One region of the Streptomyces albofaciens JCM 4342 genome, then DNA from elsewhere that is predicted to be linked to it. Evidence: riboswitches for the same ligand, from Rfam matches in the RefSeq annotation. Region 1 holds a riboswitch; each other region holds the start of a gene.
What was found. Region 1 has a riboswitch for cobalamin ahead of CP973_RS29280 (CoA-acylating methylmalonate-semialdehyde dehydrogenase). Riboswitches for the same ligand answer to the same signal wherever they lie in the genome.
Positions count from the first base shown of each region.

Region 2: another riboswitch for cobalamin. It lies ahead of nicT (Nickel transporter NicT); the one in region 1 lies ahead of CP973_RS29280 (CoA-acylating methylmalonate-semialdehyde dehydrogenase).
Region 3: another riboswitch for cobalamin. It lies ahead of CP973_RS33565 (ribonucleoside-diphosphate reductase subunit alpha); the one in region 1 lies ahead of CP973_RS29280 (CoA-acylating methylmalonate-semialdehyde dehydrogenase).
Region 4: another riboswitch for cobalamin. It lies ahead of metE (5-methyltetrahydropteroyltriglutamate--homocysteine S-methyltransferase); the one in region 1 lies ahead of CP973_RS29280 (CoA-acylating methylmalonate-semialdehyde dehydrogenase).

Region 1 is NZ_PDCM01000002.1:2,069,769-2,077,261, forward strand. Features, by position in the region: gene CP973_RS29265 (hypothetical protein) at 1-103, opposite strand, end outside; gene CP973_RS29270 (hypothetical protein) at 199-612, shown strand; gene CP973_RS29275 (short-chain fatty acyl-CoA regulator family protein) at 831-2,237, shown strand; cobalamin riboswitch at 2,386-2,571, shown strand; gene CP973_RS29280 (CoA-acylating methylmalonate-semialdehyde dehydrogenase) at 2,779-4,278, shown strand; gene CP973_RS29285 (acyl-CoA dehydrogenase family protein) at 4,292-5,458, shown strand; gene CP973_RS29290 (enoyl-CoA hydratase/isomerase family protein) at 5,455-6,525, shown strand; gene mmsB (3-hydroxyisobutyrate dehydrogenase) at 6,522-7,490, shown strand.
Region 2 is NZ_PDCM01000001.1:2,059,749-2,067,241, reverse strand. Features, by position in the region: gene CP973_RS09335 (L-tyrosine/L-tryptophan isonitrile synthase family protein) at 1-460, shown strand, start outside; gene CP973_RS09330 (ABC transporter ATP-binding protein) at 430-1,272, opposite strand; gene CP973_RS09325 (FecCD family ABC transporter permease) at 1,413-2,630, opposite strand; gene CP973_RS09320 (ABC transporter substrate-binding protein) at 2,630-3,808, opposite strand; cobalamin riboswitch at 4,070-4,282, shown strand; gene nicT (Nickel transporter NicT) at 4,281-5,516, shown strand; gene CP973_RS09305 (VOC family protein) at 5,750-6,250, opposite strand; gene CP973_RS09300 (DoxX family protein) at 6,323-6,874, opposite strand; gene CP973_RS09295 (hypothetical protein) at 7,110-7,334, opposite strand.
Region 3 is NZ_PDCM01000002.1:3,151,627-3,159,119, forward strand. Features, by position in the region: gene mctP (monocarboxylate uptake permease MctP) at 1-347, shown strand, start outside; gene CP973_RS33550 (GNAT family N-acetyltransferase) at 391-900, shown strand; gene CP973_RS33555 (TolB family protein) at 951-2,309, opposite strand; gene CP973_RS33560 (TolB family protein) at 2,352-3,671, opposite strand; cobalamin riboswitch at 3,987-4,150, shown strand; gene CP973_RS33565 (ribonucleoside-diphosphate reductase subunit alpha) at 4,310-6,748, shown strand; gene CP973_RS33570 (ribonucleotide-diphosphate reductase subunit beta) at 6,751-7,493, shown strand, end outside.
Region 4 is NZ_PDCM01000001.1:4,090,474-4,097,966, forward strand. Features, by position in the region: gene CP973_RS18310 (AfsR/SARP family transcriptional regulator) at 1-1,967, shown strand, start outside; gene CP973_RS18315 (lysophospholipid acyltransferase family protein) at 1,996-2,703, opposite strand; gene metE (5-methyltetrahydropteroyltriglutamate--homocysteine S-methyltransferase) at 2,956-5,274, opposite strand; cobalamin riboswitch at 5,465-5,691, opposite strand; gene CP973_RS18325 (hypothetical protein) at 5,931-7,493, opposite strand.

The DNA of each region.
Region 1 (7,493 bases):
GGGCGAAGACCCGGAGGGCCGCCTTGGAGGGCGCGAACGGGTCGCTCCGCGGCAGATCGGCGGGGGCGGCGGCCGGTGAGGTCGACGGGGCTGGTGTGCTCATGATCGCCAGTCTTGCCGCGGCGGGGCGGTGCGGTATCGGTACGGGTACTCAGGAGGCGATGGGCGCGTACTCAGTCACCGCCCGCCTCCTACGAGGTGCAGGACGGGTACGGCACGTCCCTGGCGGTCGTCACACGGGCGCCGGCCCGGAGCGACGGCACGGGCCGGACGCGCTGGACGGTCCGGCAGACCGGCCGGGAACCCGCCGTCGGCCTCAAGGGGCGGCTCTTCTGGTGGTGGGTGTGGTGGCTGATCCTGCCCGTCCAGGTGCTCATCGTGGTCGGCAGCCTGGCGTCGGGCAGCGGTGGCGGTGCCCGGATGCCGCGCCGTATCCGGTGGTACGCGGGCGACCGGCGGAGCCCGGTCCTGGACGGGGCGAGCGGTGTGGAGGACTTCGAGCTGGAGGTGCCGGCCGACGGGTGGGGCCCCCGGGTGACCGCCGCCCTCGTCGCCCTGCTCACCAGTCACGCGGGCCTGCTCGGCACAGCGTGGGACGAGGCGGAGCGGTAACGCCGCGCGTCCGGCGGGGCGCTCGGCCGGCCGCCTTCTCTCCCACCCCCGGCCGGTGAAGACTGCGAACCCACCGGTGCCTCGGCACAAGGCGTCGCCAGCCGGCCCCCGCAGCCGACTTCTGCCGGCAACCGCTCCCGGTTCGCCAAGGTTGCGAAGGTCCGCGACGCCCTGTCGGCCACTAAGGTGTGCCGCGCGGCAGCGACGGAGGGGGCACCGTGAGCAAGATCTACGCCGGGGCGCGGCTGCGCCGGCTGCGGGAGGAGCGGGGGTTCAGCCAGGCCGCGCTGGCCCGCGTACTGGCCATCTCGCCCAGCTATCTGAACCAGATGGAGCACGACTCGCGGCCGCTGACCGTGCCCGTACTGTTGCGGCTGACCGAGGCGTTCGGGGTGGACCCGGGGTTCTTCGCCGAGCGGGACACCAGCCGGGTGCTGGCCGACCTGCGCGAGGCGCTGGCCGACGAGCTGGCCGCCGCCCGGGTCTCCCCCGCCGACCTGTCCGAACTCGCCTCGCGGCAGCCCGCCGTGGCCGCCGTCCTGCTGGATCTGGGGCGGCGCAACCGGGCGCTGACCGAGCGGCTGGCGGAGGTGGCGGAGGCGCGGGGCGGCGGGGCCGACCCGGCCGCGCCGCTGTCGCCGCACGAGGAGATCCGCGAGTTCTTCTACCGTCGGCAGAACTATCTGCACGAGGCGGACACCGCAGCGGAAGAGCTCGCCGCCGAACTGGGCATCCGCCCCGGCGAGGTGGGGCGCGCGCTGGCCGCCCGGCTCACCGAGCGGCACGGCGTACGCCTCGTCGACACCCCGGACGGGCCGCTGCACCACTACGATCCGGCCGCCCGGGTGCTGCGCCTGTCGACGGGGCTGCGTCCCGGCCAGCGGGCCTTCCGCATGGCCACCCAGCTGGCGCTGCTGGAGGCCGGTGACGAACTGTCGCGGCCCGCCTCGGAGGACTTCGCGGAGGGCTCGGCCACTTGGTCGCTGGCCCGGATCGGCGTGGCCAACTACTTCGCGGCGGCGCTGGTGCTGCCGTACGGGCCGTTCCACGCCGCGGCGGAGGAAGTGCGGTACGACATCGAGCGGCTGACCGACCGCTTCGGCCTCGGCTACGAGACGGTATGCCACCGGCTGAGCACCTTGCAGCGGCCGCGACGGCGCGGGGTGCCGTTCTCGTTCGTACGGGTCGACCGGGCGGGCAACATGTCCAAGCGGCAGTCCGCCACCGGCTTCCACTTCTCGCGGGCGGGCGGTACGTGCCCGCTGTGGAACGTCTACGAGGCGTTCACCGCGCCCAGCCGCATCCACGTGCAGATCGCGGCGATGCCGGACGGCCGCCGCTATCTGTGGACGGCGCGTACGGTCACCCGGCACCGGGGCGGCTGGGGCGATCCGGGCAAGACCTTCGCCATCGGCCTGGGCTGCGAGATCCGGCACGCGTCCCGGCTCGTCTACTCGGACGGGCTGGACCTGGACAACGCCGCCGCGGCCACCCCGATCGGCATGGGCTGCCGGGTCTGCGAACGGCTGGAGTGCCCGCAGCGGGCCGTGCCGCCGCTCGGCCGGGCGCTGCTCGTCGACGAGAACCGCAGCACGTTCGTGCCGTATCCGGTGCGGGAGGAGTGAGGCCGGCGGCCGGCCCGTACCGGAAGGGCCGACGGCCCGGACCCAACGGCCGACGCCTCGGACGACCGGCGGCCAACGCCTCGGACGACCGGCGGCCGACGGCCCGGACGCCCGGAAGACCGGCCGGCCGCTCTGGACTTACTAGGACGTCCAACTATATGTTCGTGGGCACGGCCCGCGGTGCAGGGAAGCCGGTGCGATTCCGGCGCGGTCCCGCCACTGTGACCGGGGAGTGCGACGCCGAGCAGGACGCCACTGACGCGAACGCGTCGGGAAGGCGGGCGGCGCGCGGTGATCCGGAAGCCAGGATACCGGCCGCGGGTGTTTCTTCCGTGTTGTCCACGAGGATGGAGCAGACACGCATGGCACCGGTGCGTACCCACGGCCCAGGTGATCCGGCCCGGCCCGCGGCGCCGCCCGCGGACTGACGGTTCCACGCCTTTCGCGTCCCACGGCCCCGCCGCCCGCCGCGCGCCAACCGCGCCGCTCGCGCGCCCGGCCGTGCCATCCCCGGGTCCCACCTGACGAGAGCAGGCTCCCCATGGTCCGAGAACTGACCCATTTCATCGGCGGCAGGCACACACCGGGAACATCGGGTGCTTACGGCGATGTGTACGACCCCAACACCGGCACCGTGCAGGCCCGCGTCCCCCTCGCGGACCGGGCCGAGACGACGGCCGCGGTCGCCGACGCGGCAGCGGCCCAGCCGGAGTGGGGCGAGTGGAACCCGCAGCGGCGCGCCCGGGTGCTGCTGAATTTCCTGCGCCTGGTCGAGGGCGAGCGGGAGTCGCTGGCCCGACTGCTGTCGAGCGAGCACGGCAAGACGGTTCCGGACGCGCACGGCGACCTCCAGCGCGGACTGGAGGTGGTGGAGTTCGCCGCCGGGATCCCGCATCTGCTCAAGGGCGAGTTCACCGACAACGCCGGGACCGGCATCGATGTGCACTCGCTGCGCCGCCCGATCGGCGTGATCGCCGGGATCACCCCGTTCAACTTCCCCGCGATGATCCCGCTGTGGATGGCCGCACCGGCCCTGGCCTGCGGCAACGCGTTCGTGCTCAAGCCGTCCGAGCGGGCGCCGTCGGTGCCGCTGCGGCTGGCCGAGCTGTTCCTGGAGGCGGGCCTGCCGCCGGGCGTCCTCAACGTCGTGCACGGCGGCAAGGAGTCGGTGGACACGCTGCTGGAGGACCCGCGCGTCGGGGCGCTGGGCTTCGTCGGCTCGACGCCGGTCGCCGCGCACGTCTACGCGACCGCCGCGGCGCACGGCAAGCGCGCCCAGTGCTTCGGCAGCGCCAAGAACCACCTGGTCGTGATGCCGGACGCCGACCTCGACCAGGCGGTGGACGCGCTGGTCGGCGCCGGGTACGGGTCGGCGGGCGAGCGCTGCATGGCGGTCTCGGTCGCCGTACCGGTGGGCGAGGAGACGGCCGAGGCGCTGGTGGCGCGGCTCAAGGAGCGGATCGGCGCGCTGCGCGTCGGCCGCAGCGACGACCCGCACGCCGACTTCGGGCCGCTGGTCGGCCGGGACGCGCTGGACCGGGTGCGCGCGTATGTCGATCTGGGTGTCGCGGAGGGCGCCGAACTGGTCGTGGACGGGCGGGACTTCACCCTGCCCGGCCACGAGGACGGCTTCTTCGCGGGCGCCTCGCTCTTCGACCGGGTCACCCCGGACATGCGCGTCTACCAGGAGGAGATCTTCGGCCCGGTGCTGTCGGTGGTCCGGGCGGCGGACTACGAGGAGGCGCTGCGGCTGCCCACGGAGCACCCGTACGGCAACGGCGTGGCGATCTTCACCCGGGACGGGGACACCGCGCGGGACTTCGGCCGCCGGGTGCACACCGGCATGGTCGGCGTCAACGTCCCGATCCCGGTGCCGGTCGCGTACCACACCTTCGGCGGCTGGAAGCGGTCCGGCTTCGGCGACCTGAACCAGCACGGCCCGGACGCGATCCGCTTCTGCACCCGTACCAAGACCATCACCTCGCGCTGGCCCTCCGGGGTCAAGGAGGGCGCGAGCTTCACCCTTCCGACGATGGGCTGAGCCGATGAGCGTCATGACCACCGCCACCACGGCCGCCGCGCTCACCCCGGACCAGCTCGCCATCGTGGAGACGACGCTGGACTTCGCGCAGGAGCACATCGCGCCGCACGCCGTGGCCTGGGACCGGGACAAGCACTTTCCCGTGGACGTGCTGCGCAGGGCCGCCGCGCTGGGGCTCGGCGGGATCCACGTACGGGAGGACGCCGGCGGCTCCGCGCTGAGCCGGGCGGACGGCGTGCTGGTCCTCGAAGTGCTGGCCACCGCCTGCCCGTCCATCGCGGGCTATCTGTCCATCCACAACATGGTCGCCTGGATGATCGACCGGTACGGCGACGAGGCGCAGCGCGCCCGCCGGCTGCCCGGCCTGTGCTCGATGGCGGACCTGGGCAGCTACTGCCTGACCGAGCCGGGCGCCGGGTCCGACGCGGCGGCGCTGCGCACCCGCGCGGTCCGCGACGGCGACGGCTATGTCCTCACCGGCGTCAAGCAGTTCATCTCCGGCGCCGGGACCTCGCGGGTGTACGTGGTGATGGCCCGTACCGGCGAGGAGGGTCCGGGCGGCATCTCCGCGTTCGTCGTCGAGCGGGACGATCCGGGGCTGTCGTTCGGCCCGGACGAGAAGAAGATGGGCTGGAACGCGCAGCCCACCCGGCAGGTGATCCTGGACGGGGTGCGGATTCCGGCGGACCGGCGGCTCGGCGCGGAGGGCGACGGCTTCCGGATCGCGATGAGCGGCCTGAACGGCGGCCGCCTCGGCATCGCCGCCTGCTCCCTCGGCGGCGGGCAGAGCGCCCTGCACGCGGCGCAGGCGTACCTCGCCGACCGGGAGGCGTTCGGCGGCCGGCTGCTGGACGCGCAGGCGCTCCAGTTCCGCCTCGCCGACATGGCCACGGAGCTGGCCGCCGCCCGCGCGCTGGTGCGGCAGGCGGCCGAGGCGCTGGACCGGGGCGATCCGCAGGCGCCGCAGCTGTGCGCGATGGCCAAGCGGTTCGCCACCGACACGGGCTACTCCGTCGCCGACCGCGCGCTGCAACTGCACGGCGGCTACGGCTACCTGAGTGAATACGGCATGGAGAAGATCGTCCGCGATCTTCGCGTCCATCAGATCCTGGAAGGGACGAACGAGATCATGCGCCTGATCGTGGCCCGCGGGCTGACCGGGGCGGGGGCCGCCCGATGACCGACGACTGCGTACTGCTGCGGACCGAGGGGCGGACGGCGTACGTCACCCTCAACCGGCCCAAGGCCCTCAACGCCCTCGACCACACCATGGTGCGCCGCATCGACGCGGCCCTGGCCGAGTGGGAGCACGACCCCGCCGTCGAGACCGTGGTGATCACCGGCGCGGGCGAGCGCGGGCTGTGCGCGGGCGGCGACATCCGTGCCATCCACGAGGACGCGCGGTCCGGCGGCGGCGCGGCGTCCGCGGCGTTCTGGCGCGACGAGTACCGGCTCAACGCCCGTATCGCCCGCTTCCCCAAGCCGTACGTCGCCGTCATGGACGGCATCGTGATGGGCGGCGGTGTCGGCGTCTCGGCGCACGGCAGCGTACGGATCGTCACCGAGCGGTCCGGGGTCGCCATGCCCGAGACCGGCATCGGCTTCGTACCGGACGTCGGCGGAACGTACCTGCTGGCGCTCGCGCCCGGGGAACTGGGCACCCACCTGGCGCTGACCGGCGCGGCGGTGGGGGCCGGGGACGCGCTGCTGTGCGGGCTCGCCGACCACTTCGTCCCGTCGGAGCGGGTGGCGGGGCTGGTGGCGGACCTCGCCGCCGCCCCGGTGCCCGAGGTGCTGCCCCGGTACGTACAGGAGGTGCCGGGAGGCGAGCTGGCGGCCCACCGGGAGTGGATCGATACCTGCTACGCGGCCGGCACCGTGGAGGAGATCGTGGACCGGCTGCTCGGCAGCGGCGTCCCGGAGGCCAAGGAGGCCGCCGAGACGATCCTCGCCAAGTCGCCGACCTCGCTGAAGGTGACCCTGGCCGCGCTGCGCCGGGCCCGCGGGCTGGGGCCGCTGGAACGCGTCCTGGACCAGGAGTACCGCGTCTCGTGCGCGGCGCTGTCCGCACCGGACCTGGTCGAGGGCATCCGCGCCCAGGTGATCGACAAGGACCGTACGCCGCGCTGGTCCCCCGCCACCCTCGCCGAGGTCACGGACGAGGACGTGGCCCGCTTCTTCGCGCCGCTCGGCGACGACGAGCTGGGGCTCGCCGGCGGCGCCGGTACGCAGGAGGTGCCGTGGTGAACGCGGAGGCACGTACCGGAAGCGACGCGCCCGTCACGGTCGGTTTCGTCGGCCTCGGCAACATGGGCGGGCCGATGGCGGCGAACCTGGTCAGGGCCGGTCACCGGGTGACCGGTTTCGATCTCGTGCCGGAGGCACTGGCGGCGGCCGCCGGGGCGGGCGTGGCGCCCGCCGATTCGGCGGCCGCGGCCGTGGCGGACGCGGACGTGGTGATCACCATGCTGCCCGCCGGACGCCATGTCCTGGCCCTCTACGAGGACGGCGGGCTGCTCGCGGCAGCCCGCCCCGGCACCCTGTTCGTCGACTGCTCCACCATCGACGTGGCCGACGCCCGCGCCGCCCACGAGGCCGTCGTACGCGCGGGTCACCAAGGGCTGGACGCACCGGTCTCGGGCGGCGTGGTGGGCGCCGAGGCCGGCACGCTGACGTTCATGGCGGGCGGCGGGGCTGCCGAGTTCGCGCGGGCCGAGCCGCTGCTCGCGGCGATGGGCAGGAAGGCGGTGCACTGCGGCGCGGCGGGCGCCGGACAGGCCGCGAAGATCTGCAACAACATGATCCTCGGCATCTCGATGATCGGGGTCAGCGAGGCCTTCGTCCTCGGCGAGAGCCTGGGCCTGTCCCATCAGGCCCTGTACGACGTGGCGTCCACGGCGAGCGGGCAGTGCTGGGCGCTCAGCGTCAACTGCCCCGTGCCGGGCCCGGTGCCGGCCAGCCCCGCCAACCGCGACTACCGGCCCGGCTTCGCCGCACCGCTGATGGCCAAGGACCTGGGCCTGGCCGCGAACGCGGTCCGCGCGGGCGGCGTACAGGCCGAACTCGGCCTGCGCGCCGCGGAACTGTACGCGGCGTTCGCCGAGGGCGAGGGCGCGGCCGAGGACTTCTCCGGCATCGTACGGGCCATCAGGAAGCGGTCCGACGGCACACCCGGAACCCGGCGAACCGAACAGAATGGAACGACCGCATGAACG
Region 2 (7,493 bases), on a different contig from region 1:
CACCCGTTTCCTGTTCGAGGACACCACCGGTTTCGAGGGCACCCGCTCCGCGCTGCAACGCGCCTGCCGCAGCCGTGCCTACGGAGTCATCCGGCGCAGCCGCGCCTGGGGCGCGCTGATCGCCGAGCACCACCCCGACGCGGTACGGCTGTCCATCCACCCGCAGCCGCGCGGCGCGGCCAAGTTCGGCATCCGGCTGCTCGACGCACCCGACGCCTGGATGACGCCCTGGCACGCGTGCGTACTGCGGCAGGCCGACGGCGGCGTACGGCTGCTGCGCGCGGCGGACGCGGCGCGGCTCGGGCGCCTCGTCCACCGGGACGGCCGCCCGAGCCACTACGTGGAGGAGGCCGGGCGGCCGGTGCCGGTGCCGGTGCCGGTGCCAGCGTCGGCGTCGGCGTCGGCCCCCGGGCCGGGCCGGACGGTGGCTCAGGTCACGGCCTCGGCGATCCGCCGCTGATCGACGGCGATCAGCGGGTCCCCGGTCAGCGGATGGTCGACCACCGTCGCCCGCACCCCGAACACCTCGGCCAGCAGCTCCGGCGTGAGCACGTCGCGTGGCGCGCCGGACGCCACCACCGCCCCCTCGGACAGCACATGCAGCCGGTCGCAGACCGACGCCGCCGCGTTCAGGTCGTGCAGCGAGACGAGCGTCGTGCAGGCCCGGCCACGCAGCAGGGTCAGCAGCTCGACCTGGTGCCGTACGTCCAGGTGGTTCGTCGGCTCGTCCAGTACGAGCACGTCCGGGTCCTGTGCGAAGGCGCGGGCCAGCAGCGCCCGCTGCCGCTCCCCGCCGGACAGCGCCGAGAACCGCCGCCCGCCGTGCCCGGCCAGTCCCACCTCGGCCAGGGCACGGGCCACCGTCTCCCGGTCGGCACGGTCATCACCCGCGAACGCCCGCTTGTACGGGGTGCGGCCCATCGCCACCACCTCGTGAACGGTGAGCTCGAAGTCGCCGCCCCGCTCCTGGGGCAGGGCGGCGATGTGCCGGGCGGTACGCGTCGGCGGCATCGACCGGATGTCCTCCCCGGCCAGCAGCACCCGTCCCGCCTCCGGCCGCAGATGCCGGTAGACGGTTCGCAGCACCGTGGACTTGCCGCTCCCGTTCGGCCCGACCACGCCCGCGATCTCCCCCGGCGCGGCCATCAGACGCACACCGGCCACGACACAGCGGCCGGCGTAGGAGACGCGCAGGTCCTCGATGTCGATGCGGAGTCCGGGGGTGGGGCGGGGGTGTTGACCGTCGGTACGGGCATCCGCGTCCATATCCATATCCACGTCCGCATCCATATCCACGTGCGTATCCGTAACCACCTCCGTACCCGTAACAACATCCGTGCCCGTCACCACGTCCGTACCCGTAACCGCATCCGCAACCGCAACCACATCCGCGTCCGTTCCGAACTTCCGGCTCATGCCCCCGCTCCCAACCGCCGGTCCAGCACGTAGAGCAGCACCGGCGCACCGATCAACGCCGTCACCACGCCCACCGGCAACTCCTGGCCGTCCATGGCGGTACGGCACACGATGTCCACCACGACCAGCAGCAGCGCCCCGGTGAGCGCGGCCAGCGGCAGCAGCCGACGGTGGTCGCCACCGACGATCAGCCGGCACAGATGCGGCACCATCAGCCCCACGAAGGCGACAGCTCCGGACACCGCGACCAATACGCCGGTCAGCAGGCTGGTCACCACGAACAGCAGCCGACGCAGCCGGACGACGTCCACGCCCACACTCGCCGCCGTCTCGTCCCCCATGGTCAGCGCGTTGAGCGCGCGGGCACGTGCCTGGAGGACCAGCAGCCCGGCGGGCACGGCGAGCACCGGCAGGACGAGCGTGCCCCACGTGGCGCCGCCGAGGCTGCCCATCAGCCAGAACAGCACGCCACGCGTCTGCTGTTCGTCCCCGGCCTGGAGAACCAGATAGCTGGTGAACCCGGCCAGGAACTGGCCGATGCCGACACCCGCGAGCACCAGCCGCAGCGGCGCGAAGCCGCCACCGCGCCGGGCCAGCGTCCAGACCAGCGCGAACGCGGCGAGCGCCCCGGCGAAGGCGGCCAGCGACAGCCCCAGGCCCCCGCCCACCCCGAGCACTCCCCCCGACCCGAACACTCCCCCCGACCCGAACACTTCGTCCGCTCCGGCCACCGCTCCCGCGCCCAGCACGATCGCGGCCACCGCGCCGAGCGACGCGCCGTTGGAGATGCCCAGCAGGTACGGGTCGGCGAGCGGGTTGCGCACCAGCGCCTGGGTGGTCGTACCGACGAGCCCGAGCCCCGCGCCGACCAACGCGGCGAGCAGCGCCCTGGGAACCCGCAGCTGCCAGACGATCAAATCGTCCGTACCGGGCCGCGGCGGCTCCCCGCCCAGCCGCCGCAACACCACCGACCACACCTCACCCGGGGCGATATCGGTAGCACCGAGCGAGACGGCGGCGGTCAGCGCGACGAGCAGGGCGAGGAGAAGCCCGACGGCGATCCAGAGCGTCTGAGCGGGGCTCGGGGAGGTACGGGCGGGGCCTGGAGACGTAGGGGCGGGATTCGGAGACGTACGGGCGGGATTCGGAGACGTACGGGCAGGGCCTGGGGACGTACGAGCGGAGCCCCGGGACGTACGGGCGGCCCGCCGCATCAGCGGCCCACCCCACCCGCAGCCGCCCCGCCCGAGACCGAGCCACCCGAGACCGAACCGTCCGATGCCGAACCACCCGAGGCCGAACCGCCCAAGGCTGAGCCACCCGAGACCGAACCGTCCAGGCGGCCCAGCCGGTCCGTATACAGCGTCGCCGCGATCCGCCGTACCGTATCGGCATTGCCGACCCCCGCGATGGTCGTCCGCTCCGAGCCGATGCGCAGGAACTTGCCTTCCTTCACCGCGCGCAGGCCCGCCGTGGCCGGGAATGTCCTCAGGAATTGTTCGGCTTCGGCGAATGCCTTCTCATTGGCCGCGGCACTGCCCCGGTTCCGTACGCCGAGCTGGATCCAGTCCGGGTCCTTGTCGACCACGTCCTCCCACGAGACCGGCCGGAAATCACCCGCGCAGTCCGCGAAGATGTTCCGCGCCCCGGCCTCGGTCAGCACCGCGTTCGCCACCTGCCGGTTGCAGACGGCGACGGGCTGCTTCGTTCCCGCGTCGAAATCGAAGAAGAAGTACGACGGGCGTTTCTCCACCGGGACGTCCGCGATGGCCTTACGCACCTCGGCGACCTTCTTCTCCATCTCCGCCACCAGCTGCAATGCCCGTGGCGACGTACCCGTGACCTGCCCGAGGCGCCGGATATCGCCCTCCACCGCGGACAGGTCCCGCTGCGGCACCTTCTTGCGCGGCGCGCACGCCGTCGAGGCCAGATAGACGTGCTTGATGCCCGCCGCGGCGAATTCCGCCTCGGTCGGGCCGGTCGCCGCCCCGCCCATGTTGCCCATCGAAGCGAACGTGTCGATGTACAGATCGGCCCCGGAACCGAGCAGCTTCTCCTTCGGAATCACCGTTTTCCCCAGGACCGGCACCTGCTGCGCCCGAGCGTCGAGTTCACCCGGCAACGTGCCCTTGCCCGGCGGAAATCCGGTGCCGACGACCCGGTCCTCCACACCCAGCCGAAGCAGCATCTCCAGACTCGCCGCATTGCTGGTGACGATTTTCCGTGGCGCGGTGGAGAAAGTCGTCTTCCGCCCGTCGCAATCGGTGACGGTGACCGGAAAGCCACCCGCCGAGCCGTTCCGGCTGCCCACGGCCCCGGCATCCTGCCCGTCGGCACCGCCGCACCCCGAGGCCAGCGCGGCCACCGCCAGCACCGTCACCGCCGCCGTCACCGCCCGCCCCGTCCGCCCCGCTCTCCCCGTCCGCCCCTTTCGCACCGTCTGCCCTGTCCGACCCGTCGACCCCTTCGGCCCCGACACCGGCCCCACCTCATCCACGCGAGGACGCATATGCCCGCTCTCCCTGCCTCTCGCCTCTCGACTGCCCGACGGCCCGCCTGCGCGGGCCCGGATCAGGTAGTCGAGCGACCGGCGCCCCGGGTTCCCGAGGCCCAGGTCCGATGGCCGGGGCGACGGCCCTCGGCATCGACGGAGTTAGAGTGTCCGGGCCGTGGTGTTCGGGAAGACCGGTGACGACCTACAGGTCCAGGCCGGAGCGGCCCTCGCCACTGTGATCGGGAAGTTCCCGCCCCTGTCCGTACGCGTCCTTCGCCGTACGGAGCCACTGGCCGCAGCCCGCGGCCGGGAAGGCCGGGGCGGGCGCGTACACCCGTCAGCCAGGAGACCGGCCACGGCATCTCACGAACTGATCCACGAGGTGCTGGAGCGTGACCACCGGATGCCCCTGTCCACAAACCCCCCTGCTTCCTCTTCTCCCTCCTCTCCCTCCTCTCCCTCTTCCCCCACTTCGCCCGCGCCCTCCTCCGGCGGATCCGCCTCTCCCCTCCCCGATTTCCGCTGGCGGCGGCAGGACACCGTGCGGACCGCGGGGCTGATGGCGGTCATCGCCGGACTGCACGTCGTCGCCTTCGGCGTGCTCTTCCTGCTGGTCGTGCCGCACCACTACGCGGTGGGCTCACAGGTCTTCGGGGTCGGCCTCGGCCTCACCGCGTACACCCTCGGCATGCGGCACGCCTTCGACGCCGACCACATCGCCGCCATCGACAACACCACCCGCAAACTGATGGCCGACGGCAAGCGGCCGGTCTCCGTGGGCTTCTGGTTCGCGCTCGGCCACTCCAGCGTGGTCGTCGCCATGGCGGCGCTGGTCGCCGGCGGCGCGCAGCTCGCGGGCACCCTGCTGGACGACGAATCGCGCGCCCACCAGGTGCTCGGCACCGTGGGCACCACGGTCTCCGGCGGCTTCCTGTACCTCATCGCCGCGCTCAACCTCGTCGCGCTGGCAGGCATCTGGCGGGTGTTCCGGGCGATGCGGGAGGGCCGGTACGACGAGACGGAGCTGGAGCAGCACCTCGACTCGCGCGGCTTCATGAACCGCGTGCTGGGCCGCTTCACCCGCTCCATCACCCGACCCGGCCAGATGTACCCGCTCGGCCTGCTGTTCGGCCTCGGCTTCGACACCGCGACCGAGGTGACGCTGATGGTGATGGCGGGCAGCGGCGCGGCGGCCGGCCTGCCCTGGTACGCGATCCTGGTGCTGCCGCTGCTGTTCGCGGCGGGCATGAGCCTGTTCGACACCCTGGACGGCACGTTCATGAACTTCGCGTACCAGTGGGCGTTCTCGAACCCGGTACGCAAGGTCTACTACAACCTCACGATCACCGGCCTGTCGATCGCCGTCGCCTTCTTCATCGGCACCATCGAGCTGGTCACCGTCCTGCACGACAAACTGGACCTGAAGGACGGCGTCACCGACTGGATCTCGTCCATCGACCTGGACAACGTCGGCTTCATCATCGTCGGCCTGTTCGTGGTCGTCTGGGCGGCGGCCTTGGCGTACTGGCGATTGGCCGGCGTGGAGAAGCGCTGGTCGGCCCGGGCGTCGCGGGCGACAGGGGCGGAGGCCGGGGAGACCGCCTGAGGGAGGGCGGGGAGGGGAGGGGAGAGGACGACGAACGCGCGGTACGCGGACGGCCTTCCCTTGCGCGAACAACCGACCACTCCGCGTGCCCGACGGCCCTCACATCCACGAGCGTTTGCGTAAGGCCCGGGGTATGCGAAGCCCAGGCCCGCGTACGCCTAAGCCACCCACGAACGCCTGGCCCCCGCGAACACCCACGCACGCCCCTCCCCTCAGCCAGCCGAACCGGCCCCTCAGGTAGCCGAACCGGCCGCCGCCCCCGTCTTCAGGTCCCGCCCCCAGCGCGCCAGCTCCGCTTCGAGGTCGAGCGGACGGAGCCGGTCCGGTTCGTCCGGCCCCGGCCAGTCCTCGCGCGGCACGCGCCACATCACCTCGAACTCGTTGCCGTCCGGATCCTTCGCGTACACCGACTTGGACACCAGGTGATCGGTGGCGCCGACCAGCGCGCCCCGCTCCGCCAGCCCCGCCGCCACGTCCGCCAGCTCCCCGAGCGTGCCCACCTCCCAGGCCAGGTGGTAGAGCCCCACCCGGCCGTGCTCGGGCCCGGGGGCCGCGGCCCCCACCGCGAACAGCCCGAGGTCGTGATCGTTGGCCGTTCCCTCTGCACTGAGGAACGCGGCCCGCCCCGGAATCTCCGTGTCCACCCGGAAACCGAGCGCCTCGGTATAGAAGGCCACCGCGCGTCCCACGTCCCGCACGTAGAGCACCGCGTGGTTCAACCGCCGTACCGCCACGTCAACCCCTCACCTTCCCGCTTCGTCCCGATATCTTCCGATGCGTCCGACCCGCCCGCCCTGCCCTTTCGCTCACTTACGCAGCAGCAGGAACACGACCGCCAAAACCACCCCGAGCACCAAGGCGGCCACGCCGTACACCAGCCGGTGCGCGCGCAGGACCGGAAGCAGCCGGTCGACCGCGTACCGGCCGGGGCCGGTCAGCGCGAGCGCCGCCGCACCCGCCGTGAGCAGCAGCTCGTACTCGACGCCCTCGGGCGCGAAGAACCCGCCGCCCCACTTCACTCCCAGCGCGTTCACCATCGTCCCGACGACCGCCGCACCCGCCAGCGGCGTCAGCAGCCCGAGCACCAGCCCGAGGCCGCCCAGCGTCTCGCTGAGACCGGCGACGACGGCCATGGCGTCACCGGACGGGTAGCCGCTGGCCGTGAAGAACTGGCCGGTCCCGTCCAGCCCCGGCCCGTCGAACCAGCCGAACAGCTTCTGCGTACCGTGCGCGGCCATGATCAATCCGACCGCGAGCCGCAACAGCAGCAGACCGATGTCATACGCATGCGGGCTCGCGGCATGGCGGTCGTCGACGCCGCTGCCGTAGTCACGGAGGGGGCTGAGGGGGGAGGACATACGAACGCTCTTTCCTGTCTGGGCCGGCGGACCCTCCAGAAGGACCGGGCGGCCACCAATTACTTGAAGTTTCAAGTCACCCTTCGAAGATACACATCGCTTGAAACCTAAACAACTCCCCCGTCAGCCAACCTCCACGCCGGAACACGCCCACACCCCCCCACCCAGACCTCACCCCAAACACCCAAAACACCCCATTCCCCACAAACCAACCCCCCACCTCCCCTGGATCCCCTCACCCCGGAGCCGCCCAGACGTCCTTGTCCCCACCGCGCCACTCGATGAGCCCCGGCGTATCCAGATCAATGTCCTCGGCGTCCGGCGCCAGCCCCGCGTGCCGCAGAAACTCGGCAACATCGCCCCGGCCATGCGCCAGCCCGACGATCTGCCCATGAACGGTGACCCGACGCCCACCTGACGGCGAGGGCGGATGAACAATCACCGGCGGATGCACACCCATACCTTCAGCGTGCACCGCCCCCAACCACCCCGCACCTCGGCCACCACCCGCCACACGACAACGCCCGCGCGATGCACGACGCTCGTCTACAGATGCGCTCCCGGCGCCCCACAAAACCGACGAAGCCCCAACCGACCACGGTTGGGGCTTCGACATAAC
Region 3 (7,493 bases), 1.1 Mb from region 1:
GCGGCCTGTTCACCCGCTGGTTCCACCGGTGGGCACTGCTGGCCGGCTGGGCGGCGGGCATGATCTACGGGACGCTCGCGGCGTACGGGGTGGCCAGCCCCACGCAGCAGCACTTCGGCGGCTCCAGCGCGGAGATCCCCGGCATCGGCGAGATCGGCTACATCGGCCTGACCGCGTTCGTGCTGAACGTCCTGGTCACGGTCGTCCTGACGGTGGTGCTGCGCGCGGTCAAGGCCCCCGACGGCGTGGACGAGACGTCCCCCGAGGACTACACGGCGGACGCCGGTGACAAGGGCGTCCAGGTCGAGCTGCCGCCTGCCGCGGCGGGGGTGCCGGCGGGGCACTGAGGGGGCGGGGACGGTTGTCAGACCCCCGGTGCACACTGGGCCCATGGACATCACGATCAGGCCCGCGCGGCAGGAGGAGTTCGAGGAGATCGGCGAACTCCTCGTGGCCGCCTACGCGGCGGACGGACTGCTGGCCCTCGGGGCCGACGACCCGTATACGGACCAACTGCGCGCGGTCGCGGAGCGGGCCGAGAGCGCCGAGGTGCTGACGGCGGTCGACGCCGACGGCACGGTGCTGGGGGCGGTGACCTTCGCCGCCCCCGGCAGTCCGTACGCCGAGATAGCCGGGCCCGACGAGGGCGAGTTCCGGATGCTGGCCGTCGCCCCCGCCGGCCGCGGGCGCGGCATCGGCGAGGCGCTGGTGCGCGCCTGCATGGACCGCGCCCGCTCCCTGGGCCTGCCCCGCATGGTGCTCTCCGCCCTGCCGCACATAAAGAACGCCCACCGCGTGTATGAGCGCATCGGTTTCACGCGCACACCTGAGCGGGACTGGGAGCCCGTGCCGGACATCACGCTGCTGGCGTTCACCTGCGACCTCGGCGAGGCGGCATAGCGCCGGGCCGGCCCCGTGCGCCCGGCCCGGCGCCGGGTTACGGCATCGGGTTACGGCAGCATTCGCCGTACGAACACATCCGTGACCCCATTCGTGTCCCCCGGCACCAGATTCGCCGCGTCCGAGTCGAAGGCCACGGTCAAGCCGATGGCGTCGGTGGAGACGTTGGAGGACCAGCCCGGGTCGGGTGTGCTGTCGACGGGGCGGCTGACGCGTTCGATGACGCCGGTGCGCATGTCGCGGACGAAGACGTCCGTCGCGTTGTTGGTGTCGTCCCGTACGAGGTCCGGCGCCGAGGACTGGAAGTACAGGCGACCGTTGTCGGCGGACAGCACGCCCAGGCCGGAGGAGCCGGTCTGCGGCTGCTTGCCGTCGTAGGTGTAGGACATCTGCTCCGTCGTGCCCTTGACGAGGTCCCGTACGAACAGGTCGGCCCGGCCCGTCGGGTGGCCGGGCACCACCTCGCCGTACTGGCTGGAGAAGACCACGTAGCGGCCGTCGGGGCTGAGCGAGGCGTTCCAGGCGCCGACCGTCTCGCCGGTGGAGGAGAGGCTCCCCACGCCGGTGCGGCCGGTGTCCAGGTCGTGCACGTAGAACGGGTAGCTGTGCGGTCTGCGCAGATCGGCCCGGTCGCGGGCGGCCGCGGCGGGGGCCGGGCGCAGGTTGGCGGCCTTGGAGGTGAAGCCGACCGTACGGCCGTCGTAGGTGATCGCCGGGTTGGCGGAGGGCCCGTTGGCCTGCTCTCCGGTGGCGGTGACGCTCACCCGCTCGACCGCGCCCGTCTTCCGGTCGCGGACGAAGATGTCCTGGGCCTTGTTGGTGTCGCCGGGCACCAGGTCCTCACGACTGGAGGCGAACGCCACGTACCGGCCGTTGGCGCTGATCACGGGCATCTGGGAGCCCTGCTTGCCCTGCGGCGGCTTTCCGTCGAGGGTGACGCTCTCGGTGCGTCCGGTCCTGCGGTCGTGCACGAAGATGTCGGTGGCGGCGTTGGTGTCCCCCGGCACGAGGTTGGCGGCACCGGAGGCGAAGGCGACATACCGGCCGTCGGCGCTGATGGTGGGCGTGGACGACCAGGAGTCGGCCTGGGTGCCGTCGCTCGCCACGTTGACGCGTTCGACGGCGCCCGTGCGCAGGTTCTTGACGAAGATGTCCGGCTGGCCGTTGGTGTCGCCGGGCACCAGGTTCGTCGCGTCGGAGCCGAACACGGCGAACCGGCCGTCGGCGCTGATCATCGAGCCGGACGAGCCGCCGTTGCCCTGTGTGCCGTCGGCGGCGACGCTGGCCCGCTCGGTGCCGGACGGCGGCGCGGACCGGGCGGCGGCCGTCGTGGCGGGCAGCAGCGCGGCGAGCGCGCACACCCCGGTGACGGCGGCGAGTCTTCGTACGGTGGTGCGGGTGGACCTCATGGCGGATTCCCCTCCTGGTGAATGCGTGCGTCGCCGTTGACGTCAGTGCGTGAGCCGGCGGACGAAGACGTCGCCCGTCCCGTTCGTGTCACCGGGCACCAGCCCGTCGTCGCGCGAGTCGAAGACCGCCAGCCGCCCGGCGGCGTCGGGCACCGCGGTATTGGTCCAGGAGGACGACTGGCCGCCGTCCGCGGTGACGTTGATCCGTTCGACCCGCCCGGTGCGCAGGTCGCGGACGAAGGCGTCGACCTCGCGGTTGGTGTCGCCGGGCACCAGGTTGGTCGCCGCGGAGGTGAAGAAGAGGCGCCGGTTGTCCGCGCTGAGCCGCCCGTCGGAGGACCAGCCGTTGCCCTGGGCACCGTCGTGCGCGCGGGACGCCATCCGGGTGGTGCCCTTCCCCAGGTCGCGGACGAAGATGTCGTACGTGCCGTTGGTGTCGCCGGGCACCACGTCGTCGGCCACGGAGGCGAAGACCGCGTGCCGGCCGTCGGGGCTCAGCCGGGGGAACGGCGACACGCCGACCACGGCGCCCGTCGAGCCGAGGCTCGCCACGCTCGTCCGCCCGGTGTCCAGGTCGTGGACGTACAGGGGGTCCTGCGGCGGCGGGCGGCGGAAGCCGGGTCCGGCGGGGGTGAGGTTCGTCGCCTTGGAGGTGAACGCGACCCGACGGCCGTCGGCGCTGATCGACGGGAAGGCGGAGGGGCCGTCGGCCTGCGTGCCGTCGCTCGCCACACTGACCCGTTTCGTCGTTTCCTTCTGCACATCGTGGACGAAGATGTCCAGGCGCTCGTTGGTGTCGCCGGGCACCAGGTCCGCGCGGTACGAGCCGAAGGCGAGGTGGCGGCCGTCGCCGCTGAGGGTGAAGTTCTGCACCCCGTAGCCGTACGGGGACGTGCCCGCGCCCGCGGTGGGGCTCGTGGTGCGGCCGGTCAGCCGGTCGTGGACGAACACGTCGCCCTCGCCGTTGGTGTCGCCGGGCACCAGGTTCGACGCCGAGGAGTAGAAGGCCACGTACCGCCCGTCGGCGCTGATCTCGGGTGATCCGGACAGGGCGTTGCCGCGCGTGCCGTCACCGGCGACGCTGACCAGGTCGACCTTTCCCGTCCGTAAATCCTTGACGTACACGTCTTGTTGGCCGTTGGCGTCGGCGGGTCCCAGATTGGTGGCTTCCGAGGTGAATGCCACGAACCGCCCGTTCGCGCTGAGCGTCGGACCGCCCGAGAAACCGTTTCCCTGCGTTCCGTCCGCGGCGACGCTGACCCGTTCGGTCGCCGGGGCCGCCGGCCGTGCCGCGGTGGCCGTCGCGGACAGCACCCCCGCCACGGCACACGCTCCGGCCAGCAGCCCCACGGCTCTCGCCACGCCGCGCGCAGCACCGTTTCTTCGCATGTCTCCCCCCTCACATCAGGCCCCCCACCCGCCCCGCCGGGCGACGGAGCAGACAAGGAGCCAATACGCTTCAGGAGTCCCGGTCAACGCATCAGGGACATTCCGCGCCACCAATACGCCCCCTGCATCAGCCCCCGTCCAGGAGGGCCGCCGGGCCCCGGCCGGAAGGCCCGGAACGGCTTCAGGAAGCCTCCGCAGGGGCTTCTGGGCGGCCCCGCAGCGCCCGGCGAACGGCCTCGGAACGGCTGCCGAATACCACGGCTCCGGACAACCCCGCGCCAACGCGACACAAGATATGGGGGTGGGTGCACGAGGCAGCACAAGATGTATGCTCGTGCTCGCTGTCGTCGCAGGGGAATCCGGTGCGAATCCGGAACTGTCCCGCAACGGTGTACGAAGTGCGGCAATCCGCACCCGTGAGTCCGAAGACCTGCCCGCAGTACGCCCGCGCCATCCCGGCGCGGTCGTCGATACGTCCGGGCCTCGCGGGTTGGGCCGGTGGACGCTGCGCGGTGTGCCCGCGCGCCCCTCGCCGTGCCAGGGGTGCCGCACGCCCGTACGCGGCCCTCCGTGCCTCCCCCGGGCCCCCGCCGAGTGAGGGAGAGCAGCACGTGACCATCGCGCCAACGGAGCCCGCGTCAGACCGGCAGGTCGTGCAGCCCGCGAAGGACACGAAGCCCCGGCAGGACGCCGGCGGCCGGGCCGAGGACGGCCCCGGCGCCGCGCTGCTGCGCACGCTGACCGACCTCACCGCCGACCTGGACGCCACCGACCCCGGCAAGGTCGCCGCCGCCGCGCTGCGCGGCCGCCACCCCGGCTCCGACGAGGCCGAACTGCGCTCGCTGGCCATGGAGGCCGCCGCCGGCCTGATCGGCGACGAGCCGCAGTACTCCAAGCTGGCCGCCCGCCTGCTGACGCTCGCCATCGCGGAGGAGGCGGCCGCGGAGGGGGCGACCGCCTTCTCCGCCTCCGTCGCCGTCGGACACCGCGAGGGCCTGATCGCCGACGACACGGCGGAGTTCGTACGGACCCACGCGGCGCGCCTGGACGAGCTGGTGGAGCGCGCCCTCGCGGACGGCGCCGACGACCGGTTCGGCTACTTCGGCCTGCGCACCCTGCACTCCCGCTACCTGCTGCGCCACCCGATCTCCCGGCAGGTCATCGAGACCCCGCAGCACTTCCTGCTGCGGGTGGCCTGCGGCCTGGCCGAGGACCACGGCGAGCGGGCCGTGGACGACGTCGCCGAGCTGTACCGGCTGACCAGCACGCTGTCGTACCTGCCCTCCTCCCCCACCCTCTTCAACTCCGGCACCCGGCACCCGCAGATGTCCTCCTGCTACCTGCTGGACTCCCCGCTGGACGAGCTGGACTCGATCTACGACCGCTACCACCAGGTGGCGCGCCTGTCGAAGCACGCCGGCGGCATCGGCCTGTCGTACTCCCGGGTGCGCGCCCGCGGCTCGCTGATCCGCGGCACCAACGGCCACTCCAACGGCATCGTGCCGTTCCTGCGCACCCTGGACGCCTCGGTCGCGGCCGTGAACCAGGGCGGCCGGCGCAAGGGCGCGGCCTGTGTCTACCTGGAGACCTGGCACGCGGACCTGGAGGAGTTCCTGGAGCTGCGCGACAACACGGGCGAGGACGCCCGGCGCACCCACAACCTGAACATCGCGCACTGGATCCCCGACGAGTTCATGCGCCGCGTCGAGGCGGACGCCGACTGGTCGCTGTTCTCCCCCAGCGACGTGCCGGAGCTGGTGGACCTGTACGGCGACGAGTTCGACGCCGCGTACCGCGAGGCGGAGGCCGCGGGCCTGGCCGTCAAGCAGGTCCCGGCGCGCATCCTGTACGCGCGGATGATGCGCACCCTCGCGCAGACCGGCAACGGCTGGATGACCTTCAAGGACGCCGCCAACCGCACCGCCAACCAGACCGCCGAGCCCGGCAAGGTGGTGCACTCCTCGAACCTGTGCACCGAGATCCTGGAGGTCACCGACGACGGCGAGACCGCGGTCTGCAACCTCGGCTCGGTCAACCTGGCCGCCCACCTGGGCGACGACGGCGAGATGGACTGGGAGCGGCTGGACGCCACGGTCCGTACGGCCGTGACCTTCCTGGACCGCGTGGTGGACATCAACTTCTACCCGACCGAGCAGGCCGGCGCCTCCAACTCGCGCTGGCGGCCGGTGGGCCTGGGCCTGATGGGACTCCAGGACGTCTTCTTCCGGCTGCGGCTCGGCTTCGACTCGCCCGAGGCGCGGGAGCTGTCCACCCGCATCTCCGAGCGGATCATGCTCGCCGCGTACGAGGCGTCCGCCGACCTCGCCGAGCGGCACGGGCCGCACCCGGCCTGGTCCGCAACCCGTACGGCCCGGGGCGTGCTGCACCCCGACCACTACCCGAACGCCGAGCCGCGCTGGGCGGACCGGTGGGCGGCGCTGCGCACCCGTATCGCGGCGACCGGCATGCGCAACTCGCTGCTGCTGGCCATCGCGCCGACCGCGACCATCGCCTCGATCGCGGGCGTGTACGAGTGCATCGAGCCGCAGGTCTCCAACCTGTTCAAGCGCGAGACGCTGAGCGGCGAGTTCCTCCAGGTCAACGCGTACCTGATCGAGGAGCTGAAGGCGCTGGGCCTGTGGGACGAGCGCACCCGTGACGCACTGCGCGAGGGCAACGGCTCGGTGCAGGAGCTGGACTGGATCCCCGCGGAGATCCGCGAGCTGTACCGCACGGCCTGGGAGATCCCGCAGCGTGCCCTGATCGACATGGCGGCGGACCGTACGCCCTACCTCGACCAGAGCCAGTCGCTGAACCTGTTCATGGCGTCGCCGACCATCGGCAAGCTCAGCTCGATGTACGCCTACGCCTGGAAGCGCGGCATCAAGACCACGTACTACCTGCGCTCGCGGCCGGCGACCCGGATCGCCCAGTCCGCGCGCGGCACGGGCGGGGGCGCGCAGACCGCTCCCGTACCCGCTCAGGCGGCCGACCCCGAGGCCGTCGCCTGCTCCCTGGAAAACCCCGAGTCCTGCGAGGCATGCCAGTAACCATGACCACCACCCCTGAGAAGACCGAGACGTCCGCCGCCGCCTCGCACACCGCCACCACCGGCAAGAAGAACCTGCTCGACCCGGGCTTCGAGCTGACCCTGCGTCCGATGCGCTACCCGGACTTCTACGAGCGCTACCGCGACGCGATCAAGAACACCTGGACGGTGGAGGAGGTCGACCTCCACTCCGACGTCGCCGACCTCGCCAAGCTCTCGCCGGGCGAGCAGCACCTGATCGGACGACTGGTGGCGTTCTTCGCGACCGGTGACTCGATCGTGGCGAACAACCTCGTGCTGACGCTCTACAAGCACATCAACTCCCCCGAGGCGCGGCTCTACCTGAGCCGGCAGCTGTTCGAGGAGGCCGTGCACGTCCAGTTCTATCTGACGCTGCTGGACACCTATCTGCCCGACCCGGACGACCGCGCCGCCGCGTTCGCCGCGGTGGAGAACATCCCCTCCATCCGGGAGAAGGCCGAGTTCTGCTTCAAGTGGATGGATTCGGTGGAGTCCATCGACCGTCTGGAGTCGAAGGCCGACCGCCGCCGTTTCCTGCTGAACCTGATCTGCTTCGCGGCCTGCATCGAGGGCCTGTTCTTCTACGGCGCCTTCGCCTACGTGTACTGGTTCCGCTCGCGCGGCCTGCTGCACGGACTGGCCACCGGCACCAACTGGGTCTTCCGCGACGAGACCATGCACATGAACTTCGCGTTCTCGGTCGTGGACACGGTGCGCGAGGAGGA
Region 4 (7,493 bases), on a different contig from region 1:
TGGCAGTGCATGTCGCGCACGCGGTCCGCCCGTTCTTCCCGGACGGGCAGTTGTACGTCGACCTCCAGGGCTGCGGACCGCGTCCGGCCGACCCGGAGACCGTACTGGGGGCCTTCCTGCGGGCCCTGGGGGTGTCGGACTGCGCCATCCCCGAGGGCGTCGGCGAGCGCGCCGCGCTCTACCGCTCCGTACTCGACGGCTGTCGCGTCCTGGTGCTGCTGGACAATGCCCGTGATGCTGCCCAGGTCCGTCCCCTGCTGCCGGGCACGGACGGCTGTGCCGCCCTGATCACCAGCCGCAACCGGCTGGCCCACCTGCCGGGGACCCACGTCATGGCCCTGGACGTGATGCGGACCCGGGAGGCCCTCGCCCTGTTCACCCGCATCACCGGTGAAGGGGGCGAGGACGCCCGGGCGGTGGTGGCGGCGTGCGGCTGTCTGCCGCTGGCCATCCGGATCGCCGCCGCCCGCCTGGTGGCGCGCCGCGCCTGGACCGCCGCCGACCTGGTCCGCAAACTGGCCGACGAACACCGTCGCCTCCAGGAGCTCCAGGCCGGAGACCTCGGCATCAAGGCCACCTTCGAGCTGGGATACGGACAGCTCCCTGCTCCGCAGGCCCGCGCCTTCCGGCTGGTGGCCCTGCCGTGCGGTCTGGACATCTCGCTGGGCGCCGCCGCGGCCGTCCTCGGCCTGGGCACCGAAGAGGCAAGGAGGACGCTGGAGTTCCTGGTCGACACCTCGCTGCTGGAATCCCCCGCGCCGGACCGCTACCGCTACCACGATCTCGTACGCCTCTATGCCCGTGCCTGCGCCGAACGTGACGAACCACCGGAGCGGTGCGCGGCGGCGCGCTCACGGTTGCTGGACCACTACCTGGCCACGGCCGCCCGTGTCTACACGATGAACCGGCCCGGAGAACCCCTGCTGGACCACCTTGAGCCCACCCGGTACCCGGGCCTCGCCTTCGACGACCGGGAAAGCGCGCTGGAGTGGCTGTACACGGAGGCCGGGAACCTGCTGGCGTGCGCCCGCGCCTCGGCCGGCGGGTCCATGCTGCGCCGCGCGGCGGATCTCCTGCTGGTGACCAAGGACCTGGCCGATTCGGGGACCGGCGCCCGGCAGTACGAGCAGACGGTCGTCCGCCTGCTGACGGCCGCGCTGGCAGCGCGGGACGCCCGTGCCGAGGGGCGGCTGCGCCTGCTCATGATCCACTTGCACGTCATGGCCGGCCGTCTCGCGGAGGCGGACCGGGAGGCACGGGCGGCCATGGCCCTCCGGCGCCACTGCGCGGATCCCGTCCTGTCCTCCCACGCCCTCAACGAAAGCGGCATCATCGCGGGCCTGCAAGGCCGCCACGACGACGCGGAGGCACTCCTGACACAGGCGCTCGCCGCCTATCGCAGCTACGGAAACCACAACAGTGCGGCCAGTGTGCTGGGCAACCTCGCGCGCACCTACCAGGACACCGGCCGTATCACCGAAGGAGTGGACCTGGCCGAGCAGTGCCTGGCCCTGTACCGGGAGATCGGTGCGACGGTACGGCTGGCCACCGGCCACTACGAACTCGGCGTGGCCCTGAAGCAGGCCGGGCGCCCGGAGGACGCTTTGCGGCATCTCGGCCGAGCCGTGGCCATCTACCAGGACAGCAGGCAGTGCCTGTGGGAGGCCATGACGTACTGGCGGATGGCCGAAGCCCACCTCGCCGCGGGCCGCCCGGCGCAGGCCGCCGGGCGAGCCGAAGAGGCCCTCGCCATCCTGCACGGCCCCAGCGGCCGTTGGGCCCGCGCCAACGCCCTCACCGTCCTCGGCCACGCCCTCCGGCGGACCGGGCACGCGGACCGCGCCCGCGTCTGCTGGCAGGAAGCCCTGGAGACGTACGAGGAGCTGGGCTCCCCGGAGGCCCCCGCCGTACGGAGGCTGCTGCCCGCGGACGGAACGGCACCACCGGCGCACGACGCGGACGGGTGAAGGGCTTCGCCGGCTCGCCGCCCCGCGCTCACCGGAACCGCCGTACCAGCCCCCACTGCGACTGCTGCCGCGCCTTGGCCTCGTTCGCGTACTCGTCCACGTACTCCTGCCCGGAGAGTTGCAGGATCTCGTACATGATCTCGTCGGTGACGGCGCGCAGCGCGGCGTGCTCGCCGTCCAGGCCGGCGAAGCGGCCGAATTCCAGCGGCTTGCCGAAGCGGATGGTGATGCGCATGGCGCGTGGCAGGCGGCGGCCGGTGGGCTGGGCCTCGAACGTGCCGATCATCGCGCACGGGACCACCGGCACCTGCGCCTTGATCGCCATCGCGGCCACGCCCGTACGGCCCTTGTAGAGCCGTCCGTCGTGCGACCGCGTCCCCTCCGGGTAGATCCCCAGCACCCGCCCCTTGCGCAGCACCGCCAGCCCGGACCGCAGCGCGGCCTGCGCCGCCTTGCCGCCGGTCCGGTCCACCGGAATCTGCCCGATGCCCCGGAAGAACGCCGCGGTCAGCCGCCCGCGCACACCGGGCCCCGTGAAGTATTCGGACTTCGCCAGAAACGTGACCCGCCTCGGTACGATCACCGGCATCACAAAATGATCCGAGAACGACAGATGGTTGCCCGCAATGATCGCGGGCCCGTGCAAGGGCACATGCTCCAGCCCCTCCACCCGCGGCCGGAAGACCAGCCGTAGCAACGGCCCCAGAATCACGTACTTGAGCACCTGATAGAACACAGGGCCTCTCCTCACTCTCCGGAACCGGCTCAACGGCACTGTTTACGCAGGTCAGACGAGGTGCAGGAGGACGTAGTGTAGATGCCGGGACGAGCGTCCGTAACCACCCGTGGGGGTACCGGTGAGGCTTGCGCCGGAAGGCGGTGGTGAGCGGCCGGGAGGAGGCTCGGGCGTGCGCCCTCCCGGCCGTCGGCGGCACCCGGCCGTCACCGGTATCCGGCCGTCACCGCTTCCGTCGGCCACCGGCCCCGGTCAGGACGAGGCGATCTCCGCCCGGACGGTCCGCGCGGCGGCGACCAGATTCTCCAGCGAGGCACGGGTCTCGGGCCAGGCGCGGGTCTTCAGGCCGCAGTCCGGGTTGACCCACAGGCGCTCGGCGGGAATGGCGTCGAGGCCCTTGCGCAGCAGGCTCGCCATCTCCTCGGCGCTCGGCACGCGGGGCGAATGGATGTCGTACACCCCCGGCCCGGCCTCGCGCGGGTAGCCGTGCGCGGCCAGTTCGCGGGCGACCTGCATATGGGAGCGGGCGGCCTCCAGGCTGATGACGTCGGCGTCGAGATCGTCGATGGCCCGGACGATGTCACCGAACTCGGCGTAGCACATGTGCGTGTGGATCTGGGTACGGTCGCGCACGCCGCTCGTGGTGAGGCGGAACGCCTCGGTGGCCCAGGCGAGGTAGGCGGCGTGACCGGCGGCGCGCAGCGGCAGCGTCTCGCGCAGGGCGGGCTCGTCCACCTGGATGACCGAGGTGCCCGCCGCTTCGAGGTCGGCGACCTCGTCGCGCAGGGCCAGGGCCACCTGGCGGGCGGTGTCGGCGAGCGGCTGGTCGTCGCGGACGAAGGACCAGGCCAGCATGGTGACCGGGCCGGTCAGCATGCCCTTGACGGGCCGGTCGGTGTGGGACTGGGCATACGTCGTCCAGCGCACCGTCATCGGCTCGGGCCGCGAGACGTCACCGGCCAGGACCGGTGGGCGCACGTACCGGGTGCCGTACGACTGGACCCAGCCGTGCTGCGTGGCGAGGTAGCCGGTCAGCTGTTCCGCGAAGTACTGGACCATGTCGTTGCGCTCGGGCTCGCCGTGCACCAGGACGTCGATGCCCGCCTTCTCCTGGAAGGCGAGGATCTCGCGGATCTCGTTCCCGATGCGTTCCTCGTAACCGGCGGTGCCGATCCGTCCGGCCCGCAGGTCGGCGCGTGCGGTGCGCAGTTCGCCGGTCTGCGGGAAGGAGCCGATGGTGGTGGTCGGCAGCAGGGGCAGGCCCAGATGGGCCCGCTGGGCGGCGGCGCGCTCCGCGTACGGTGCCGGGCGGCGGCCGTCCGCGTCGGTGACGGCGGCGGCGCGGGCACGTACGGCGGGGTCGTGCGTGATCGCGGAACCGGCACGGGACGCCAGGTCGGCCCGGTTGGCGGCCAGTTCGGCGGCGATCGTGTGGGTGCCCTGCGCGAGACCGCGGGCGAGCGTGGCGATCTCGGCCGTCTTCTGCTCGGCGAACGCGAGCCAGCGCAGGATCTGCGGGTCGATGTCGCGTTCGACCGCGGCGTCGAGCGGCACGTGCAGGAGGGAGCAGGAGGCGGCCACGTCGACCCGGTCGGCCAGCCCCAACAGGGTCCCGAGCGTGGCCAGCGACTTCTCGTAGTCGTTGATCCAGATGTTACGGCCGTTGACGACACCGGCGACCAGGCGCTTGCCGGGCAGGCCGCCCGCCGCGGCGAGCGCGTCCAGGTTGCCGGCGGCGGCCTCGGTGAAGTCCAGCGCCAGACCGTCGACAGGGGCCTTGGCCAGGACCGGCAGGGCCTCGCCGAGCTGGTCGAAGTACGAGGCGACCAGCAGCTTCGGGCGGTCGGTGAGGGCGCCGAGGTCGCGGTAGGCGCGTTCGGCGGCGTTCAGCTCGGCCGGGCTGCGGTCCTGGACCAGGGCGGGCTCGTCCAGCTGCACCCACTCGGCGCCGGCCGCGCGCAGATCGCCCAGGACCTCGGCGTACACCGGCAGCAGCCGGTCGAGCAGGGTCAGCGGGTCGAAGTCGGCGGCGACACCGGGGGCGGGCTTGGCCAGCAGGAGGTAGGTGACCGGGCCGACGAGCACCGGGCGCGGCGTGTGCCCGAGGGCCAGCGCCTCCGTCAGCTCACCGACCTGCTTGGCGGAGTCCGCGGCGAAGACCGTTTCGGGCCCCAACTCGGGCACGAGGTAGTGGTAGTTGGTGTCGAACCACTTCGTCATCTCCAGCGGCGCCACGTCCTGGGTGCCGCGCGCCATCGCGAAGTAGCCGTCCAGGGCGCCGGCCTCGACTGCGGCGCGGTGCCGGTCCGGGACGGCACCGACCATGACGCTGGTGTCCAGGACGTGGTCGTAGTACGAGAAGTCACCGGTCGGCACTTCGTGGACGCCGGCGTCCACCAGCTGCTGCCAGTTCGCACGACGCAGGTCCCGCGCGGTTTCCACCAGGGCGTCCGCGGTGACGCGGCCCTTCCAGTAGCCCTCGATGGCCTTCTTCAGTTCCCGGTTCCGACCCTGGCGGGGGTAGCCGTACACGGTGGCCCGTGCTGCCGCGGCTGCGGGCTTCGCTGTCACGGAACTCTCCTTCACGGACGTGTTCTTGAGTACGTCCCGGGGACGGGACGAGAACGCGAAGGAACGACGCGCCGGACGAGCCGCGAAGCGTGCGCCGACGCTCCTGCCCGCCTGACGTGTACGGTTCCGGACTACGTCCGAAACGCTCCCAACCCGCCCTCGAGGTCTCCGGGATGACCGCGCACGCATGGACGCGCGCGGGCAACGGGCAGGTCTTCGGACTCGCGGGCACGCCTGCCGGGCTCTCCCGGCGGACACCTACTGGCCGTCGCTTCCCGGATCCGCGGCCCGGATCCAGTGCGTATGACGGCGGTCGTTCCCGCTCACCGCTGCGGGGCAGTCCCGGATTCCCACCGGGTTCCCTCTTACGACGCGCCTGCCTGGCGGGCAGGGCGAACCAGCTGCACCGGACACAGTAGATCGGTCAGGGCGTGGGCGGACACCCCTGTTCATATGGCGGGATGGCGCATGAGACGGGGAGGGCGGGGAGGGCGGGAGTGGTTCGGCCCGCACGGACCCGTACGGAGCGCCGGAGCTGTACGGAGCGGGTGACAGACGCCGAAGCCGTACGGGATACGGCCGGGACCGGGACCCGTACAGCTTCGGCTTCGGTTTCGGCTTCAGCCTCGGTTGGTGGTGGCTACGTGCCGGAGGGCTCAGCCGGCAGGCGGCTGCGACGCGGCGGAGGAGTAGCGGCCGGACGCGAGTTTCCATTCCCGGTGGAGGGTGCCCAGCGGGATGCGCTTCTGGAAGAGCGGAGTGCCGAAGATCGTCAGCTGGGCCTGGAGCGAGCCGCTCAGATCCAGTCCGCCGAAGGCCTTCCAGTCGGCCGTGACGGACCCCTTCCCGTCGGAGGAACCGGCGGCCGCGGCGCTGGCCTCGCCCCGCAGATACGGAGCGACATCGGCGCTCACACCGACCGCACCGTACAGGCCGACGCTCGCCTCGGTACCTAGCGTGGCTTTCGCCCGGCCCGCCGCCGTCACGGCGGCCTGCATGGGGGTGGAGTGCATGCCGGATTCGCTGACGGGCTTCCAGCCCCCGGCCCAGGAGTAGCTGCCGCCGACCCGGAAGTCGCCCTTGAGGTCCTGCTTGATGTCGACGCTGACCCGGCCGTCCGCCTCGACCGCGAGGTAGCACGTGAGGTCGAGGTTGACGACGACCGGGACCGGGCCCACCTGGATGACCGGATCGGCGTGGAGCTTGGCGAACGGCATCCGCAGCGGCTTGCCGCTCGCGGTGGAGGCGGCGGCCTGCCCCTTGAAGCGCCACTGCGAGGACCAGTCACCGGACAGCCCGATGAACGCGCCGCCGGGCGCGGTGCGGCCGGCGGGGGCGGGGCTGGGCGTGGCGTGCGGGCGGCTGCCGTCGTAAGCGAACTCGACCTTGGGCGACAGCTGTACGAAGCCGGCGACCGAGGCCGCGGCGCTCGCCGGGGCGTCCTCCGCGGTGGCCACCGACGCGCCGACGTCCAGACGCAGACTGCCGAGGGGCAGCGTGGCGCCGTGCGGACCGAAGCGGCGCTCACCCTGCTTCGCCCAGGAGACCTTCACCCCCTTGACCAGCGGCTCGACCGAGACGGCCGCCGGATCGACGGGCACCTTCCCGTCGGCCTTGCCCTTGCCGAGCAGCGCGTCGAGGGTGGCCGGGGCGGTGTTGACCTCGGTGCCCTTCGCCGTCGTACCCCGTACGGCGGTGACCTTGGCCAGGACGCCGCTGGGCGCGCCGGGAGCGGGCGCGCTCGCGATGACGTCACCGACGGCTACGGCCGAGTTCTTCGCGGGCGCGGAAGCAGCGGGGCCGGGGGAGGGGGAGGTGGAGGCCGAGGGGGTGGGCGAGGGATTCGGGAGATGCTTCGCCGGGCTGACGACGACCGCGCGGCCGCTGCGGCGGTCGTACGAGGCGACCCGTAGCGAGGACGTGTACCGCGGGCGTCCGTCGCCGGACGGGCGGGCCACGGCGGCCGCACCGGCGGGTCCGGACGACGTGGGAGCCGCGCCGACGGCCAGCCGCTGCCCGCCGCCACCGCCCTTGCCGGCCGCGGTGTCGGCGGGGTCCTGGCCCTCGGCGGCCTGGGCGGCGGTCGCTCCGGCGCCGGGTTCGGCGGCCTTGTCGGTGCCGGTATCGGTGCCGGTGCCACTGGGGGACGAACACCCGGAAGCCAGCAGGGAGATGACGGTCAAGGCAGGTATGAGCGCCTGCTTGGTAATCGTACGCAA